One region of the Paenibacillus sp. FSL H7-0737 genome, then DNA from elsewhere that is predicted to be linked to it. Evidence: a T-box and tRNA genes for the amino acid it is inferred to sense, from the RefSeq annotation. Region 1 holds a T-box; the other holds one or more tRNA genes.

Region 1 (9,474 bases):
TCCATCTCAGCCATATGGGTCATCCCTTGTATGGGGATGCGCTATATGGCGGCCCGGTCTGGGCTTCCAGCGCTGCCGGCCGACATGCGCTCCATGGCGAGCTGCTGTCTTTCCGCCACCCTTGGAGCGGTGAACAACTGGAAGTAAGCGATCCGTGGCCGGAGGATATGCTTCAGCTGCGGGAGCTGCTGTCTGAAGCGCCTTGACAGCTACGTTATAAACCTGAGAATCGTGGTATCAGCAAATGCTGGTATTACGGTTCTTTTTTTTATCTATTTTTTCGTAGGGTATATAATTTTCTGTTTTTTCAGAAAGAAGCATCTATCTATGTCCTAATAGCAAAAGCAGCATATAATACTTTGTTCATGCGGAGTAGTTCATCTATTGACCGGCAGATAGGTTCGAATAGTCCCTGAATTTATGAAATTAATAGCATCCTGTCCGGTTAGTGCCACCAAAGTTGTCATGCCTTTCTGTTTGAAGCATATACATGTGGGGAGTAACATTTTGGGCTTATGCTCTGGGCCTGTCTCAGGGTTAGATTATGCCAAGAAGGAGGACATATCCCGTGTTTGATCAGTCCCACGGCTTGCGGTTTGATATTTATGAACGCATTCACCTATCGGAAGAGCTTCCGGGAATAGCTGAGCTGGAGGAGGTTGAACTACTTCCGGAAATCCAGGTGATTCAGCGGGAGGATCGTGCCGAGTTATATGGTCAGCTGTTGCTTACCGGACTCTACCGGAGTGAAGATGACCGAACACAACGTCTGGAGCATGCCATTCCCGTTGAAATCACAGTTCCGCTTACACGCGTCAGCTCGATTGAAGATATCGGGGTGGAGATCGAGAATTTTGATATTGATCTGCTCACGATGCGCACAGTGAATATAACAGGCGTATTATCACTGCGGGGAATCGGTGGTGCGGAGCCTCAACCACAACCGGCCTGGCAGCAGGAAGAGTACACAGTTGCCTATTCCCCTCTCAGTGATGACAGGGTAATCGAAGCATCTGCAGAGAACCAAGAGCACGAAACTGATGCACTTTATGAAAATTCTCAGTGGACCTTTGGCGAGGATGCATCGGAGGTTGCCGTAGAAGAACATGAGCATGCTGAAGCTAATGCAGACGCATCAGAGGCTCCACTGGTCTCAAGTGGAGCTGGTCATTCGTCCCCTATAGTGAATTTCTCATCCGCTCATGAGAAGGACAAGGGCGCGAAAGCTCGGACGCATAGTCTGGATTCGCAAACAGAGGATTCCAAAGCAGGAATAGCGGATTACTGGTTTAAAGCTGAGTCACAGAATGAAGCTGAGGCCACTCAGCTGGATCAAGTTAGCCAGGCGAGTCAAGCGGATCAAGAGCAAGAAGCTGAATATACTTTTGCTTCAAGAGAAACCGCTGTTCCAGCAGCTATTGCTGATGCAGACCAAGATATCGCTGTATTTGCTTCTGAAAACGTGGCAAACCATGAGCTTCACGCACAAGAAGAGAATGCGCAGCTGATCAGTGATAATACGAACGAAGGCTTAGTTTCTCAGGAGACTGTGCCACATACCGAGGAGAAACAAGATCTTAAGATTGCGCTAGGAAGTAAGAAAGAAGCAGAGGCTCCAGCCAAAGAACATCTCACCTTCTCTTCATTACTCAGCTCTAGTCGTTCTCGTAAAGAACAAGAGGCTCTCCTATCTGAAGGAAATGCATCGGCTGCAGCGATCATTCCAGAGGCCGGAAATAATACGGAGTGGAAGAGCAGATTCATTGCTGGAGCAGATGGCGCTAACCTATTCCGTAAGGTTCGCCTTTGCATCGTGCAGCGTGAAGAAACGCTGGATACAATCGCAGAGAAATATCAGCTAAGTGCGCGGGAGCTGGGAATGTATAATCGATTGTCTGGGCAGAGTGTAGAAGAAGGGCAAGTGTTGTACATTCCGTAATTGAATTACAATGCGTACTCATATGAATAGGTGAATCCCGATCTGATAGTAGATCGGGATTTTTGTCAAATATAAGAATATATAAGTTTCACGTTATACATTATCCTTATATTTCTCAAATAAACGCTTACCGTCCGTAAAAGGACGTCGAAGGCGTTTATTCTTGTGTGACCGGAGAACGTTAGAATGCGGGGGATCTAATCAACGCAGTGTGATGAATCTAATGAAAATTCGACATATGAACGCTATAAGTCGAAATTCCGCTAAAAGTCCCGCTGTAATAGCCTATCCAGGTTGACTAGGGGGGACTCAAAATGTATTATGGAGTAAGCAATATCTAAGTAAAGACTGGGAACGGGAAGAGTAGGCGGTCAGCCCTTCAGAGAGCGGAATGCAAGTGCTGTGACATTCCGTAGGATACAGCCACCGAAGTCGCCCCGGAGTCGCCCTTCTGAGCTTGTCTTCATGGATATGAAAGATAAGTTAGGATGTGGCCGGTAGCAGCCGTTATCTGTACGAGTGTCGCGCTAAGCTTCTGAACCGCAAGGTGAGAGAAGTGCAGGTTTATTTTTCATTGGCGCGAAACAAAGGTGGTACCGCGAAAGAATGGCCTTTCGTCCTTTGAGACGAGGGGTCTTTTTGTTTTTTAAAAACCAACTACAAGTAACCAAGTGGAGGTATCAGGGAATGGCTGACCAAAACAATCTAACAGCGGCAGAGCTGCCGAACTTGCAAGATACAGCGGCAGATGCTGCCGCTGCAAATGATTCTAAGAATGAAATGCCAACCACGTATGATCCGAAATCGGCAGAAACCAAGTGGTATTCCTATTGGACAGAGGGTGGATATTTCCGTGCAGGCGGGCGTCCAGATGCAAAAGCATACAGCATTGTAATCCCGCCGCCAAACGTAACGGGAATGCTGCACATTGGTCATGCGCTTGATTTTACGCTTCAGGATATCCTGATTCGTACAAAACGGATGCAGGGCTTCGACACGTTGTGGCTACCAGGTACGGACCATGCCGGTATCGCAACGCAGACAAAGGTAGAGCAAAAGCTGCGTGAGCAGGGAATTTCTAGACATGATCTCGGCCGTGAGAAGTTCCTGGAACAGGTGTGGGAGTGGAAAGATAAATATGCGAACACCATTCATGAGCAGTGGGCTAAGATGGGGCTTTCTCTTGACTATTCCCGCGAACGGTTTACCCTGGATGAAGGGTTGTCGAAAGCTGTACGCGAGGTATTCGTTAAGCTCTATAATAAAGGCTTGATCTACCGCGGCAAACGCATTATTAACTGGGACCCGGCGGCTCGTACAGCATTGTCGGATATCGAGGTTGAATATAAAGAAGTTAATGGTCACTTGTATCATCTGCGTTACCCGCTCAAAGACGGTAGCGGATTTATTACAGTAGCGACCACACGTCCGGAGACCATGCTGGGTGATACAGCGGTTGCTGTTCATCCGGAAGACGAACGTTACAAAGATATGATCGGCAAAACGTTGATCCTGCCGATTATTGGCCGTGAGATTCCGATTATCGCTGATGATTATGTAGACAAAGAGTTTGGTAGTGGTGCGGTTAAAATTACACCAGCTCATGACCCGAATGACTTCGAGATGGGTCAACGTCACAACTTACCGCAGATTAACGTAATGGATGAGAGCGGTACGATGAATGAAGAAGCAGGACCTTACCAAGGTCAAGACCGGAGTGTATGTCGTAAGGCTATCACTGCTGACCTGAAGGAGCAAGGTGTGCTGATCAATATCGAAGATCATGTGCATCAAGTAGGACACAGTGAACGCTCTGGAGCGGTTGTTGAGCCGTACTTGTCCACACAATGGTTTGTAAAGATGCAGCCACTGGCTGAAGCTGCCATCAATGCACAGAAGGATGGGAACGGGGTTAACTTTGTACCGGACCGTTTCGAGAGAACTTACCTGAACTGGATCGAGAACGTACGTGATTGGTGTATTTCCCGTCAGCTGTGGTGGGGACATCGTATTCCAGCATGGTATTCCGAGTCTACTGGTGAATTGGTTGTGGCAAATGACGAGGAAGAAGCGCGCCGGATCAGTGGTCTAACCGACTTGAAACAGGACGAAGATGTACTGGATACCTGGTTTAGCTCTAATCTGTGGCCTTTTGCCACACTAGGATGGCCAGATGAGAACAGCGCAGATTTCAAACGCTACTATCCGAACGATGTGCTTGTAACAGGCTACGATATTATTTATTTCTGGGTAGCGCGGATGATCTTCTCAGCTCTTGAATTTACCGGAGAAAAACCTTTCTCAGATGTATTGATGCATGGTTTGGTACGGGATTCCGAAGGTCAAAAAATGTCCAAATCACTCGGGAATGGCGTAGACCCCCTTGAAGTAATCGAGAAGTATGGCGCAGATGCAATGCGTTACATGATTTCTACCGGAAGTACAGCTGGACAGGATCTACGCTTCCGTTGGGAAAAGGTTGAGCAGGCACGTAATTTCGCCAATAAGATCTGGAATGCATCACGCTTCGCGTTGATGAATTTGGAAGGCGTAAGCTTTGAAAATATTGACATTTCGGGTGAGCTAAGTACTGCTGATCGCTGGATTTTGCACCGTCTGAACGAAACTTCTCGTGAAATTACGCGTCTAATTGACTCGTACGAGTTCGGTGAGACCGGTCGCCAGCTGTACAACTTCATTTGGGACGATCTATGTGACTGGTATATTGAGTTCGCGAAGCTGTCACTTTACGGATCAGACGCCGCGGCCAAAGCGAAGACACAGTCTGTACTTGCCTATGTACTAGACCGCACAATGCGCTTGATTCATCCGTTTATGCCGTTTATTTCGGAAGAAATCTGGCAGCACCTTCCGCATGAAGGGGAGACGATTACGCTGGCTGCATGGCCGGAGTATGATGCTGCTCTGGAGAATCCGCAGGCCGTAGCGGAAATGAACCTGCTGATGGATGTAATCCGGGCCGTTCGTAATATCCGGGCTGAAGTGAATGTACCGATGAGCAAAAAGGTTGAATTGATCATCAAAGCGGGTAATGAAGAGACGCTGAGTATTATCACCCGTAACGACAACTACATTGGACGCTTCTGTAATACGTCTTCCTTCGAAGCTGGCCTGAATCCAGAAACGCCGGATAAGGTAATGTCCGCTGTAGTAACAGGAGCAGAACTGCTTCTGCCATTGTCGGGACTCATTGATATTGAACAAGAAATCGCTCGTCTGGAAAAAGAAGTACAGACGCTGAACAGCGAAGTAGAACGCGTAGAGAAAAAGCTGAGCAATCAAGGCTTCGTGGCCAAAGCCCCTGCTAAAGTTATCGAAGAGGAACGGGCGAAGCAGGCAGATTATTCTGCTAAACGTGAGAAAGTACTTGCCCGCATCGCAGAGCTGAGAGGATAAGAGACATGGATGACCTAAATCGGGGCGGAAGTACCGCCCCTCTTGCGACATACACCGAAGCGGTTGATTGGATCAAGAGCCTAATCCCTTTTGGGATACGGCCAGGTTTAGATAGAATCGAGATGTTGATGGACAAGCTGGGAAATCCGCACCGTCGGCTGAAGTTTATTCATGTGGCGGGTACGAACGGCAAAGGTTCAACTTGTGCTTTTTTGACTAGTGCACTTATACAAAGCGGCTATTCAGTAGGCACCTTTACATCTCCGTATATTACAAAGTTCACGAACAGGTTCCAATATAATAATACGGACATCTCTGAAGAAACGCTTGTCGAGCTGGTTAACCAATTACGTCCACTAGTCCAAGAAATTTCGGAAACGGAGTTTGGCTCACCTACGATGTTCGAGGTAACTACAGCTGTAGCCATTCTATTTTTTGCGGGCGTCTCTTGTCCTGATGTTGTCGTATGGGAGACCGGGCTTGGGGGAAGGCTGGATGTAACGAACATCGTGACTCCGATTGTTTCTGTGATTACTAATGTTGGTCATGATCACATGGATATTTTGGGAGATACGCTAGAGAAGATTGCAATGGAGAAAGCCGGAATTATTAAGACGGGCGTACCTGTTGTTAGCTGCGTAACTCAGCCGGAAGTCGTAGCGGTTCTGAAAGAGAAAGCAGCGGCTTGCCGCTCTACTCTTTATCTTGCCGGAGAAGATTTTAGCTATGAGGCTAATGAAATCCGTGAGGATGTGCAGACTTTTCATTTTAAGGGTCCCTTTCGTTCGCTTGAACTTGGGATTGTAATGAAAGGCGAGCACCAGATTAGCAATGCGGCAGCTGCCATGATGGTACTTGAGGTTCTGCGTCAGTATATGGCCTTTATGCTTGAGGATGAAGATGTGCTTGAAGGTTTGCGCCACGCATTCTGGGCTGGAAGGCTGGAAGAGGTAAGCAAGTCTCCAAGGATTGTACTGGACGGAGCACATAATCCGGAAGGTGCGGAGAGTCTTGCAAAAAGTCTGCCTCAGCTCTATCAATACGGTAAATTAAATTTACTTATGGGAATGCTGTCAAATAAGCATCATGAATCCTACTTTAAGCATATACTGCCTATAGTGGATACGCTCATCCTGACCGAACCGGATTTCCAGAACAAAATGGACGCGGAGAATCTGCAAGTTATCGCAGAAAGTCTGCGGGAGAAATATGCCAAGGAAAACTTGGCAATCATAGTAGAACATAATTGGGGAAAAGCGCTGCAGCTACTGAAGTCGATTACAGCGGAGGATGACCTTGCCGTCGTATCTGGTACGCTGTATTTAATCTCTGACGTACGCGGTACACTTTTGCAGCAACCCGATACTGAAAAAGGCTGGTGACGACTGTTGGATACTACTGAACGTGTGCATTTTATAGGGATCGGCGGCTACGGAATGAGCGCGATTGCCCGGGTAATGCTAGAAATGGGATATACAGTTACGGGCTCCGATGTGGCTGCCCAAGAATTAACGGATAAATTGATTGCTAAAGGTGCCAAGATTTATATCGGGCATACAGCAGAACAAGTAAAAGGTGCGGATCTAGTCGTATACTCTACGGCTTTGTCTAGTGATAATGTGGAATGGGTGGAAGCTGAGCGTCTTAAGATTCCAATTCTGCATCGTTCGCAAATGTTAGCCCGTTTATTGAATGAACGTAAAGGGGTAGCCGTTGCTGGAGCACACGGGAAAACTACCACCTCCTCCATGATTGCACTTGTGATGGAAGAGTGCGACGTTGATCCAACGTATATTATCGGTGGAGAGATTATGAATGTAGGTACGAATGCAAAGGCGGGACAAGGTGAGTTTGTAGTAGCGGAAGCGGATGAGAGTGATGGCTCTTTCCTGCACTATCACCCTTGGCTTGGGATCGTTACGAATGTTGAAGCGGATCACTTGGAAAATTACGACGGAGACTTTAACCGTCTTAAAGCTGCATACGTGCAGTTCATGAACCAAACGCGCGAAGATGGAACTGCTATAGTATGCGCTGATGACGAGAATGTGATCTCTCTTTTACCTGAAGTAACAGGTAAGGTGATTACTTATGGCATCAAGTCGAACACTGCAGATTATATTGCCACTGATATCGTTCTAGGCGATCGTCAAGTATCGTACACGATGAATCATAATGGAGAAGTGCTTGGACGGATTGAACTCTCAGTTCCCGGACAGTACAATCTTTATAATTCAATGGCAGCGGTAATCGCTTGTTTGAAATCAGGGATTTCTTTCGAGAAAATCGCTGAAGCGATTGTGAAATTCCATGGTGCGAAGCGCCGTTTTCAAGTGCTCGGAGAAGTCAATGACATTCTGGTCATTGATGATTATGCGCATCATCCTACAGAGATTCAGGCAACGATCAGTGCTGCCAAGGCAACAGGAAAACGGATTATTGCGGTATTCCAGCCTCAGCGCTATACACGTACTTTCTTCCTGTTAGATGCTTTCAGCCGTGCCTTTAGCGAAGCCGACGAAGTCATCATCACCGATATTTACTCTCCGGCTGGAGAGAAACAGATCGAAGGTGTTACTTCTGCGAAGCTGGTTGAGCTAATCGTTAAGAACAGTAATGCGGGCGCGAGACATCTGCCAACCAAAGAAGATGTTCTAGCTGATCTGACACCTCGTATTGCTCCAGGTGATCTGGTGATTACGATGGGCGCAGGCGATATCTGGAAGGTCGGATACGCACTGGCAGACGGGTTGAAGAAGAAGCATTAAGTTTACAAATTGAGGCTAATTCGAGGATATTTATATTCTCTATTCAATAGCACTTCCCCAAAATTTCGTTCAGATAATCCTTGTGTTTATCTGAAGGGAGTTTCGAGGGAAGTGTTTTTTTGGTATTGTTAACGTATTTACTGATATAGTTATAAAGTGCTATAGTGCTGCCAGAAGAGGATCGATTTTTCAACGTATATTTGGGATCCCCACAAAGTACCCGAGTACGCATCGAAGCAAAGCCGCACTTTGTGGGGATATTTTCGCATAGGTGGTGACGTATGAGCTCCCTGCTTGAAATTAGAACACTGATTTATTTGTTTATTTTCGGAAATTTATTTATATTGCTGCTTATAACCAATTATCGAAGTACCGCTGTTAAAGATACAGCCTCCACCTTGTTCATCCGATCAAAGGAAGTGCAGCTACTCTTTTGGTGTTCGATTTTATTGTGGGATTATCTACCTCATGCGTTGTCCATTCCGCTTAGCAATGCTCTGATCCTTGGAGGGTGCTGTCTAGAAATTACAGCGTTACTGCTGATGATGGGAGTACTGGGGCCAAAAATAAAGCGATATTACATCATCCTTTCGGTATTGAGCATAATTAGTTTTAGTATCATCGCATTATTTTTTAATCATTCCAACTTGCGCATCGCTTGTACTTCACTTTGGTCTATACTATTTATAGTTTATCCAGCTTATCATCTAACTGTGAATAAAAAGGCTACCCCTCTTCAAAAAATATTAGGTGTATTATTTTATGTATTTGCAGCGATTATGCTGATGCGGGCGCTTGTTGCATTGATTTGGGAGCCCGAGATGAATGTGTTCTCAACAAATCTCACGCAATATTTGTATTATTTGGGGATGTATTTATTATTTATCGTAGGGGCTGCCGGTTATATTCTTCTCTCAAATGAGCATTCCTTCGTCAAACTAAAAAGAATAGCCAGTTATGATGATTTGACGGGGATCCTAAACCGTGGAGCATTTCTTCAGGAAGCGGAGATAAAGCTTGAAAAGGCATTTCGAGCGCAGGAGTACTTCTCATTTTTGCTATTGGATTTGGATTATTTTAAACAGGTCAACGATACTTATGGTCATGATACCGGTGACATTGTGCTGGAAGAGTTCGCATCGACGATTAAAAATAATCTCGGAAATGGCGATTTGTTTGGCAGACTAGGGGGCGAGGAATTCGCAGTCATACTCTGTGGGGTAGATGAGCAGAGCTGCGACCAGAAAGCTGAAGCGCTTCGTGAGGCGATAATGAATACTTCCACTAATAAGGTTCAACAGGGGTACACAGTTAGTATAGGTGTAATTACGATCATGCCAGATCAGGAGA
Region 2 (9,474 bases), 2.7 Mb from region 1:
CACCAAGGCAGGACCTGAATTTCAACAGCAGCAACAAGAGCCGGGGCTTCAGAAGAAGATGAATCCCGTGCCTGATACAGGTGAAGATACCTATCAAGGCACCGGACGTCTGACTGGACGAAAAGCGATTGTTACAGGGGCAGACAGCGGGATAGGCCGAGCTGTTGCGATTGCTTTTGCTCGTGAAGGCGCAGATGTTGTCTTATCCTATATGCCGGAGGAAGAAGAGGATGCAAAGCAGGTTCTCAAGCTGGTGCAGGAAGCAGGACGAACCGCAATCGCCATCCCAGGTGATCTTAAGGACGAGGAGTACTGTGAACAGCTCGTCGATACTGCGGTCAAGCAACTGGGTGGGATTGATATTTTAGCCAATGTAGCGGGCAAACAGCAATTCGTCCCCGATATTGCTGATCTTACTACGAAGCATTTTGACGATACATTTAAGACGAATGTGTATGCCATGTTCTGGCTGTGTAAAGCGGCAGTGAAACATATGCAACCGGGTAGCACCATCATCAACACTTCTTCCATTCAAGCCTATAACCCTTCGCCGATCCTATTGGACTACGCGACGACCAAGGCTGCGATCAATACATTCAGTAAATCTCTCGCTCAGCAAGTCGCTGATAAGGGCATTCGAGTTAATGTAGTGGCACCAGGTCCCGTATGGACACCTCTTCAGGTGGTGGGTGGGCAACCAGAGGAAGTGCTGAAGGAGTTCGGCGCGAGCACACCACTAGGCCGTCCGGGACAGCCTGCAGAGATGGCTCCGGCATATGTATTTCTTGCTAGCCAGGAATCGAGCTATATAAGTGGCGAAACGCTAAATGCCAATGGCGGAACTCCAACCCCATAGAATATTTAGTGGGATGTTGCTATTGTAAATACGGAAATTATTCAAAAGTACCCTACTAATTATAGCTGTGGGGTGCTTTTGTTTTTATATAGAGAAAGGTGTATTATAGAATTTAATACTTTTTATCCCATTTTTTTATAGAATATGATCTAGAACTGATCAAGAAATGTCGAATACATAGATTTCCTGCGATTACCCAAGAAATATTTGAGTTGGTACAAGGTTTAGAGTTTAGTGTAGACCATAGAAAGAATTAGGAGCTGTATTATGTGTAAAAAGAAACTAGCAATACTCATTTTTTCCTTTGTTCTGATCATGGCGTGTTTTTCATCAGGAGCAGTCTTTGCGGATAAAGGAAACGGAGCTGCAATGGAAAGTGAAACAAAGGAAAGGCTGATGGAAAAGTATGATCTTGTAGAGCCTGAACTTACAAATCCAAAATCACTTTGGAGCCAAAGCGATTTTGGAGTCAGTAACCCTATTGCTATATTTGTAGGTATCAGTAGGTTATATCTGAATCCATATGTTTTTGCTGCGCAAGAAATGATTAATCATTTGATTGACCGAAGCCGTCCACATTAATGACCCATGAGAGGGTCATTTTTTAATAAGAGATAAATTAATCGCTCGTTATTTGTATATCTTTCAAAATATAATCCCAGCTATCATAATCGTTCATATCATCAGGAAATTCTAACACACAAATATGATTAATATTCCAATGGATTTCTCGTACTGATGTTAATTCACGAACGGGATAAAGGATAAGGACAGTGAATTCGTTCGGCTTTAATATATCAGACAAAATCGCTTGTAGCTCTACAGCCTGTTCGTATGTGGCGAACCATCTAATGAATAGAATTTTTTTACTGCTTAGTAATTTGTCCCAAAATCTCTTAATTCGTAAATCCAGCTTTGCTTTATAAGATGGATAGGTCGTAGACCAATGTTTACCTAAGGTGATAGGAAAATCATGTACCGAGATAATGTTATAAAAGGTATCCTGAATAAAATACGATTTCACTAACGTATTCTTGTTTCCATTAGGATAAGCGGGCACTCCATCCTCTAGAAAAAAATGTGTCTCTTCGAGCATTTGCAGATTTGTTAACTCCATAAAATTCTGAAATCTATTTTTATAAAGTCTGTTTACATCAGTTAATGAATAAGAAATCATCCAGTCGAGAGGCATGGAGAATGTTCTCAAGTTATTTCTTTGCATATTTATAGCAGGAGCACAAGACATACCTAAGCTTACGATTAAATCATAGCTCTTCTTTACATCTTGTAAGTTCATGGACTCACCTAATTTCGATCAGATTCAGGTTCTATTCAACGTTAAAAAAGAGCAGCAACTTAGCTGCCCTCTGAAAATATTAATGGCGTTGTAACAGCAAATAGCCGCTAATCCTTGAAGTTTTTTTACGAAACACCACTTTAAAACCTATGTCATTATCTAATAAACAAGCTAAGGCGGTGTCAAGTAGCCCGTTGGGTCTTAAGCTAGGTCGACAAGGCTCAGCATTTCCAATGATGCGGACAGAAATAATCCTACGTGCAGAGCCACGAACCAAAGGATTTCTGCTCCAAGTGATCAATACCAAATCAGGTTGACGAGTTGCCATTCTGATCCACCCCTTTCTATTAAGCTTCTCTATATAAAATGCACAATAGATTGTAATGTGCTAAACAGAAGCGGAGTGCTATTTTGATCAGCGGTGGGAATTAAAGAGTTACACTTGTTTAATTTAGGTTTTCAGAATACAATAAAGTAAATTTATGGATGTTCGAATAGCGTAAACGTAGATGACCACAAGGGAGCATATATTCATAACACCTTACGACTGAGCAAGTATTTGATCAATGATCAAATACTTTTTTATTTTCGTTTATAAGAAGCTAAATAGGGGGACACGATGAAGATAGGGAAACCGATTAGAAAGAAGGTATACGGATTTATTTTGCAAGACAATGAAGTTGGAGAAAAGACCTTATTAGTTTATCTTAATGTACCAGAAGTACCCTTTAGATTAGTAGGTGGTAATGTCGATGCCGGGGAAACAGAAGAAGAAGCCTTATTCAGGGAAATTCAAGAAGAAAGTGGACTTAAACAATTTAAATTAGTAAAGAAAATAGGAACACAATATTATTATAAGGATTATATAGATGCAAATGTTGAAAGACATGACTACCTTCTGATTCCAGAAACAAGATTACCTGAAAAGTGGAGATTCACTGGAGAGGGTGAAGGAGAGGACTGTGGAACTGTTTTTAACTACCAGTGGATAAAACAAGATGAAATATACTTATTAGATAAAGAATTTAGAGAATATATGTCGGAAAAATACATACAAGAATTGTTCGGCAATGGATAGGAGGTAACTATCATGTCCATTATATGATTCTTACTCTGAGGTGATAGATATGAATAATCGTAAAATCTTCTCTTTTCTTCCTTTGATCATTTTTTTATTTATAATATGGTACCTTTTGATGGCAGGTACATCTGCTGTTGTTAATGTAGTGTCAGTAGATAAAAGAGAAATAGTAGTACAAAATATGAGCGGTGATCAAACTACAGTCACAATCCCAAAAGGAATATTTAAGTTGATTAATATAAATGAGGAGTACTTTGTTTCCTATAATAGTAGAATAGGGCAAAAACCTTTTTTAACTTCAATAGAACCAAGTGCTAAATGATTATTGGAAGCAGATTTAACAATAGAACTTATGAATAAAATGGCTGATATATAAAGCATAAAATTGGTGGGATTACTTTGCGTGTAGTAAAGCATATCATGTTATGGTTTGTTTCGACGATTTTATTCACCTTGGCCACTTTTGGATTAGAGCTATGGGAAGGAAATAAGATCAGTACGACTGAATACTATGGGTTTCAAAATATAGGGTTTGTTTTTATTTTCTTAGCATTTCTTTTTTCAGCCGTTCTTTACCCAATTATAATTTTTCCTTTCTCTTGGGTTGTTCGAATGGTTGCAAATCCTTTGATTACCCGCATAATGATATTGCTTCTGAGTGGTATCGGGGGATATGTTTTCTTTTACAAGGCATACGATGAACGCTTTATACAGGAATATCATTTGAATAGTAGTATAGCCATTATCCTTTTTGGTATTGCCGGTTCCATTTATGTCTTGGTGGATTATTATCTTGATCAGAGGAGTTGAATATATGAGCTATTTTGAAAGAGTTAATAAAATATCAAACATTTTATTTTGTGTTTTTGGATTGTTTTTTATTTTGACTATTATTTTCTTTTCTACTAGCAGCTTCTCAGAAATCTTGCGTTATAATTTCACAAATGACTTAAGAGGAGCAATGATTACAGTCATTTGTTTTATGATCTCTTTATTTTCACTTGTCCTGGGCACTACTTTGAAATGTCTTGTAAAAGACTCTGATGAAACGATCCAGCTTATCGCCACAAGAATAAAGTAGTTGTTGAAATCTCAGCATGTATAACAAATCCCTGCAACATTTGCTTATGATGAAACCATTATATTGGATATTCGTATTCCTATAAAATGATGTTGAAAGGTCGTGTGCGTGATGGATAATGGGTATTTTGTTGGATGGGGTACATTAGCATTAATAAATGCTGGGTTAGCACAAGGTAAAAATAGGAGTGGATTAAACTGGTTTTTAATTTCTTTGCTTTGTGGCCCATTGGCTACATTTTTTCTTGTAATATCGAGTAAGCTGCAAATTCATTAGCCCATTATATTTCGGGAGGGGATTTTTTGCTGAAAGCACTAAGGCTGTTCGGTATTCTATTTAGTGCAGCAACAATCATTCTGGCAATACTATTTTTCCGCGGTCAGGATCAAGCGATCATGTCTTGGACAATGATGGGGATGTGTGGAGCTCTGATTTTTAATGGAGGAGCTACCTATTTTAAAACTAAAGATAAAATGGCTGCTCTGTCTTCGATTGTTGGGATGGTACTCTTAATATTCTCGCTTACTAAATTTCCATTTTAATAAAATACCCCATCAACCTATAAAGGTCGGTGGGGCTTTTTTACGTTTTATTTCTTTTTCAATCAAGTTATAGTAGGTTGCTGCAGGCTATGCTTATTTCTTTTTCTTCTTTGTGGGTCCAATCTGGCGCCTTACTTTATTGTTCTCATCAACCTCAATAATATAAATGTCCTTCACTGTACCGGAAAGAGTAAACCATTCACGTAGAGCATCAGCTTCAGTCATTGGTCCCAATATTCGTTTTCCCCTATAACATATAAAAAACACTCCTACTCCTTAGTGAGTTTGCGAAAATGCAATAATCCTCAAAACGATACTCATTAACGATTTTCAGTAAGTCTCATTATTTTATATTAATGCTAAATTATAGGAGATGCAATATTGAGAGATTATTCCTGTTTAGTTCAAATAACGTTTATATAAGGAACCATAGGCATGATGCCCCATTATGAGAGATAAACGGTTCCAGATATAATTGATAATCATTATCAATGTTTGAGATGTAATTAACTTAAATAGATTGTGTAACGGATCGGAGTGAAATGTAAGATGAAGTTGGAAGATCATATTGCCGCATGGATTTATGCAGCCGTTAATGTGCTGGATATTCGACATGCTGTGATGGAGCCTGGGGATAAGCTGCAAGGCTATATATTGATTTTTCGTATTATTCCGATATCTAATCTTTTGATAAGCAGCTAGATTTTGTAGTTGAGAAGCTAGTGTCAACATATGAAAAAAATAGAAAGCTAGATGATAAAACAGCTGTTATCCCTAATTTAAGAGGGAAATCGTATTTCGGTCTGTTTTTACTCCTAGGAATATTGCTGCTGCTTTCAGTAGCGGCTTCTTTCTCTTTTGGCTCTGATTCCATGAGCCTGAAGATGGCATGGACAGCGATAGAATTGAAAGGATTGTAAACAGGCTTCCACGTATTTCATGTTGCAAAAGTGGGAAGGAAATTATATATCAGTAAAGCGGAATTTAGGAATTGGTTGGAGGGTAGAAGCGATGATATTTTCCCAGAGGATCACATGAACTGATACGAAAAGTAATCGCGATTCGTATCAAATTCGTCTCACAGGGGTTTTTAATAGAATGATAAGTGAATAGAAAACAAAAAAAGCCTTGAAATTCAAGGCTTTTCGATATAGGACGGATGGGGTTCGAACCCATGACCCCTACCCTGTCAAGATAGTGCTCTCCCGCTGAGCTACCGTCCTGCGACGAATTTCATAATACCATACGATAGAGTAGGATGGCAATTCTTTTTTTACAATCTATAGGTATGATAGTTTACATAGTCTTTAAAATAAAAAAGAAAAGGGGATGCCGCTCCATCCCCATGAGCCACGTCAGATAAAGAACGGGAGTAGAAATATATCGCTTATGCCGAAAAAAGGGATGCGTCGTGGAAAGAAGCGACGTCTTGGGAAAAAGCCAGGCCGGAAACCAAATTGTCTATACGCCGATTCGTGTGTAGGCATTCCGTTTAAACGTTCTACCATTTCGTTGCTAGGAACCGCAAGAGTAACATAGTTTTGATCTACATGGGCAATAAAGCCATCAAAGGACTGACCGTCAGTCGTTGTAATACCAACGTATTTGTTCATACAATTCCAACTGACCTGTTGATGTAAATTTGCATTTGTATCCATAAATAACCTCCTCAATTGAATAACCCTGATAACAGTCTATGGTTCGTAGCCTATAACGTTCACGGCGTTAGCCCATAGGGTAACCATAAAATTTGGGTTATTTTGTGTGAGGTGGTGGTTGTGTATTGGAGCGGAATCACTTTCTTCCCTTGAATAATAGTGAAAATTATCCATTATCTGTTTGTTTGACCTTGAAACGATTCTAAAAGTTGCGTCGTATACTTAGCCGAGTGCTTTTTTATGGAAATACTCCTTAAGCACTTATGATAAAATGGAGGGTAATGTACAGCAGTTAGATAAAAATTGAAAGAAAAAGGAGCTTGAGATCTTGCCGCAAAATGAGCAGAAAAAGAATTCTTCCACGCCATGGAAATGGTTGGGGGGCGGGGCGGCGATGCTCCTGTTTAAAGGAAAGGCGATTCTGTCTCTTCTGAAAATAGGTAAAATTGCCGGGCCGTTAATCTCAATGATGATTTCAATATGGGCTTATGCTTTGATTTACCCGTGGGGGTTTGCCGTGGGCTTTGTCCTGCTCTTGCTAGTCCATGAATTAGGACATGTAATAGCAGCGAAACGGATCGGGCTTCCAGTCAGCGCTCCACTGTTTATACCGTTTTTGGGAGCTTTAATTACAATGAAGAAACAGCCGCTGGATGCCCAGACAGAAGCTTATATTGCTTTTGGAGGTCCGATCTTAGGAACCATTGGGGCTACAGCCGTTTTTGGAGCGGCTTATTACATGGATAGTCCACTTCTCTATTCCTTGGCTTATATAGGTTTTTTACTTAATCTGATCAATCTGCTGCCGATTCACCCGCTTGACGGCGGCCGTATTGCAACCGCGGTGACGCGCTGGCTGTGGCTTGTGGGGCTCGTGGGTGGTTTAGCCATCATCATCTATATGCGTTCGATCTTGTTCTTTATTATTTGGGCGTTATTTGCTTACGATCTGTATAACAAATATGTGAAGAGACGCACTAACAATCGCCTTTATTCTGTAACGAAGAGTTTCTTAATTCCAGTAGAGCCACTTAGAGATGCAGGCTACATGATTCCAGGACCAGAGCATAGAAGAGATTTACCTTTTACTACTTACAGTGATTTGGAAAGACAGCAGTATGTAGGGGTGAGATGGGATCAACTGAACTACATTGGTAGAGCTACGCTTCCGCAGCAATGCATCATTGAAAAGGTACGTATCTCGCAGCTAGAGCCTGTGACCTTAGAGAATGGGCTTCATCTAAAGATGAATTGTGATATCAGCTATTCTGTCTATGAGAACGACAAGTATTACGATGTGCCGGCTAGCTCACGCTGGAAATACGGTATCGCTTATTTTGTATTAGCTGGCTTTTTGGGAGGAATGATGTACATGGTCCATGCCGTTGGAAATGTGAATCTATAAGGGTTAGAATCGGGCAATGAAGTGATCCAATGGTTTATAAAACTCATGAACCGTCAAAGCTGTAATGAGAATAACCGCAGTTGAACGGTGAAAGGAGTAAAACCATGCCTAAATTTTTGAAATGGGAAGTCAGCGTTTGTCTGCTGTTACTGATGGTCTTGGGAGGATGTTCCGAGGCGAAGCCAACAAAAATCATGGAAATCAAAGAAATGACTAACCTAGATGGAAAGCCAAAAGGTCAGTACCCTCCATTGTCACCAGTGATGCAAGACACATACAATCGTTCGATTCCTGAAGAAGTATATTCTGCAGATTAGAGTAGTGACAGAAGACGATTTCTCATGCTCAGGCTTTTCTTTCTAGTCGAATTTTTATATAATAGACAACTATCGTTGGATATATATAGAGAGAGGAGTTTGGGACTAACATGGCGGCAGAAATCTTACGGGTAACTACAGAGGAACAGCTTCAAATGGGGCTGGATATTCGTACCAAAGTATTTGTAGAGGAACAAATGGTACCGGCTGAGGAAGAAATTGATGAATACGATGTTATCGGTCCGAATGCGCACCATATTCTAATTATAGATGAAGGTGTACCTGTGGCTACAGGAAGATTGATTTATTACAAAGCAGGTACAGCCAAAATGCAGCGTATCGCCGTACTGAAAGATTATCGAGTCAAAGGATACGGACGTGTTCTGTTGCTAGCTATGGAAGAGCTTGCTCGGGAACTTGGACTGGAAGCTTCGATTCTTGATGCACAGTGCCAAGCTGAGAATTTCTACAAGAAGCTAGGATATGAAGTGATTTCAACGGAACCTTTTTATGACGCAGGTATTCTACATGTACGGATGCAGAAAACGCTTTAAGATTTGCACACATAATTTACCGTCTCATTACGCAAGCTAGGATGTGCCATATGATGGCAAATCCAAGTGCAAGGGGCGAGCTGAAGTGCCAAATAACGAACGCGAAAGTTTCGTAGCTGTACAGAAAAATGGAGACGGAGATTTAACCAGTTTCCAGACCTCTACAGGACGTGTCCTGGCGTATGACCAAGCGCTTCAAGAAGTACAGGCCGGAAATATTGCCGGAGTGAATGCTTTTAAAGGTAAAGACGGAGGAACTTATATTCGCGGCGACGCGGATGGGGATCCAACCAACAATTTGGATAATCTTCCGAGTTTCTCATAGTTCTAAAGGCAAAGACCGTACATACGTCATCGGACGTCAATGTACGGTCTTTTTTTAATCAAATCAGAGTTTATAAATTACATGCTGCTCAATAAACTCCATCTCTCCAGTAAGTCCGACGAATTGAGGTTGTTCATCGCTATAATGCATGAGCTTGATGATACGTCGAACATCTTCAGGTAAAGACATTAACTCCTCCAGCGTGGTGTGAACAACACCTGATCCACCAAGCTGACAGTCATGCAGAATCATTCGGATGCCGCGCTCACGGACAAGGCGTATAAGTAGATCCGGCTGAAAAGTCATATCCGCGCTGTAGAAAATCTCATTATTTATTAGAAGGGAATAGCTATCTTTG

What was found. A T-box is a leader RNA that pairs with one kind of tRNA and senses whether it is charged. The one in region 1 lies ahead of H70737_RS23560 (valine--tRNA ligase), so its partner is inferred to be a tRNA-Val.
Region 2: it has a tRNA-Val gene. The T-box ahead of H70737_RS23560 (valine--tRNA ligase) is inferred to sense a tRNA for this amino acid. The anticodon was not compared.

What each region holds. Positions count from the first base shown of each region.
Region 1 is NZ_CP009279.1:5,370,309-5,379,782, reverse strand. Features, by position in the region: gene H70737_RS23570 (RluA family pseudouridine synthase) at 1-206, shown strand, start outside; gene H70737_RS23565 (LysM peptidoglycan-binding domain-containing protein) at 569-1,939, shown strand; T-box leader at 2,281-2,564, shown strand; gene H70737_RS23560 (valine--tRNA ligase) at 2,720-5,356, shown strand; gene H70737_RS23555 (bifunctional folylpolyglutamate synthase/dihydrofolate synthase) at 5,362-6,738, shown strand; gene murC (UDP-N-acetylmuramate--L-alanine ligase) at 6,745-8,124, shown strand; gene H70737_RS23545 (GGDEF domain-containing protein) at 8,406-9,474, shown strand, end outside.
Region 2 is NZ_CP009279.1:2,660,303-2,669,776, forward strand. Features, by position in the region: gene H70737_RS11330 (SDR family oxidoreductase) at 1-856, shown strand, start outside; gene H70737_RS11335 (hypothetical protein) at 1,124-1,438, shown strand; gene H70737_RS11340 (DUF1796 family putative cysteine peptidase) at 1,476-2,153, opposite strand; gene H70737_RS30235 (hypothetical protein) at 2,233-2,481, opposite strand; gene H70737_RS29770 (NUDIX domain-containing protein) at 2,773-3,231, shown strand; gene H70737_RS11350 (hypothetical protein) at 3,281-3,556, shown strand; gene H70737_RS11355 (hypothetical protein) at 3,634-4,044, shown strand; gene H70737_RS11365 (hypothetical protein) at 4,618-4,857, shown strand; gene H70737_RS30690 (hypothetical protein) at 4,951-5,091, opposite strand; gene H70737_RS30695 (hypothetical protein) at 5,407-5,559, shown strand; tRNA gene H70737_RS11375 (tRNA-Val) at 6,009-6,080, opposite strand; gene H70737_RS11380 (hypothetical protein) at 6,213-6,515, opposite strand; gene H70737_RS11385 (site-2 protease family protein) at 6,844-7,920, shown strand; gene H70737_RS11390 (hypothetical protein) at 8,025-8,237, shown strand; gene H70737_RS11395 (GNAT family N-acetyltransferase) at 8,348-8,791, shown strand; gene H70737_RS11400 (DUF3892 domain-containing protein) at 8,877-9,116, shown strand; gene H70737_RS11405 (MBL fold metallo-hydrolase) at 9,180-9,474, opposite strand, start outside.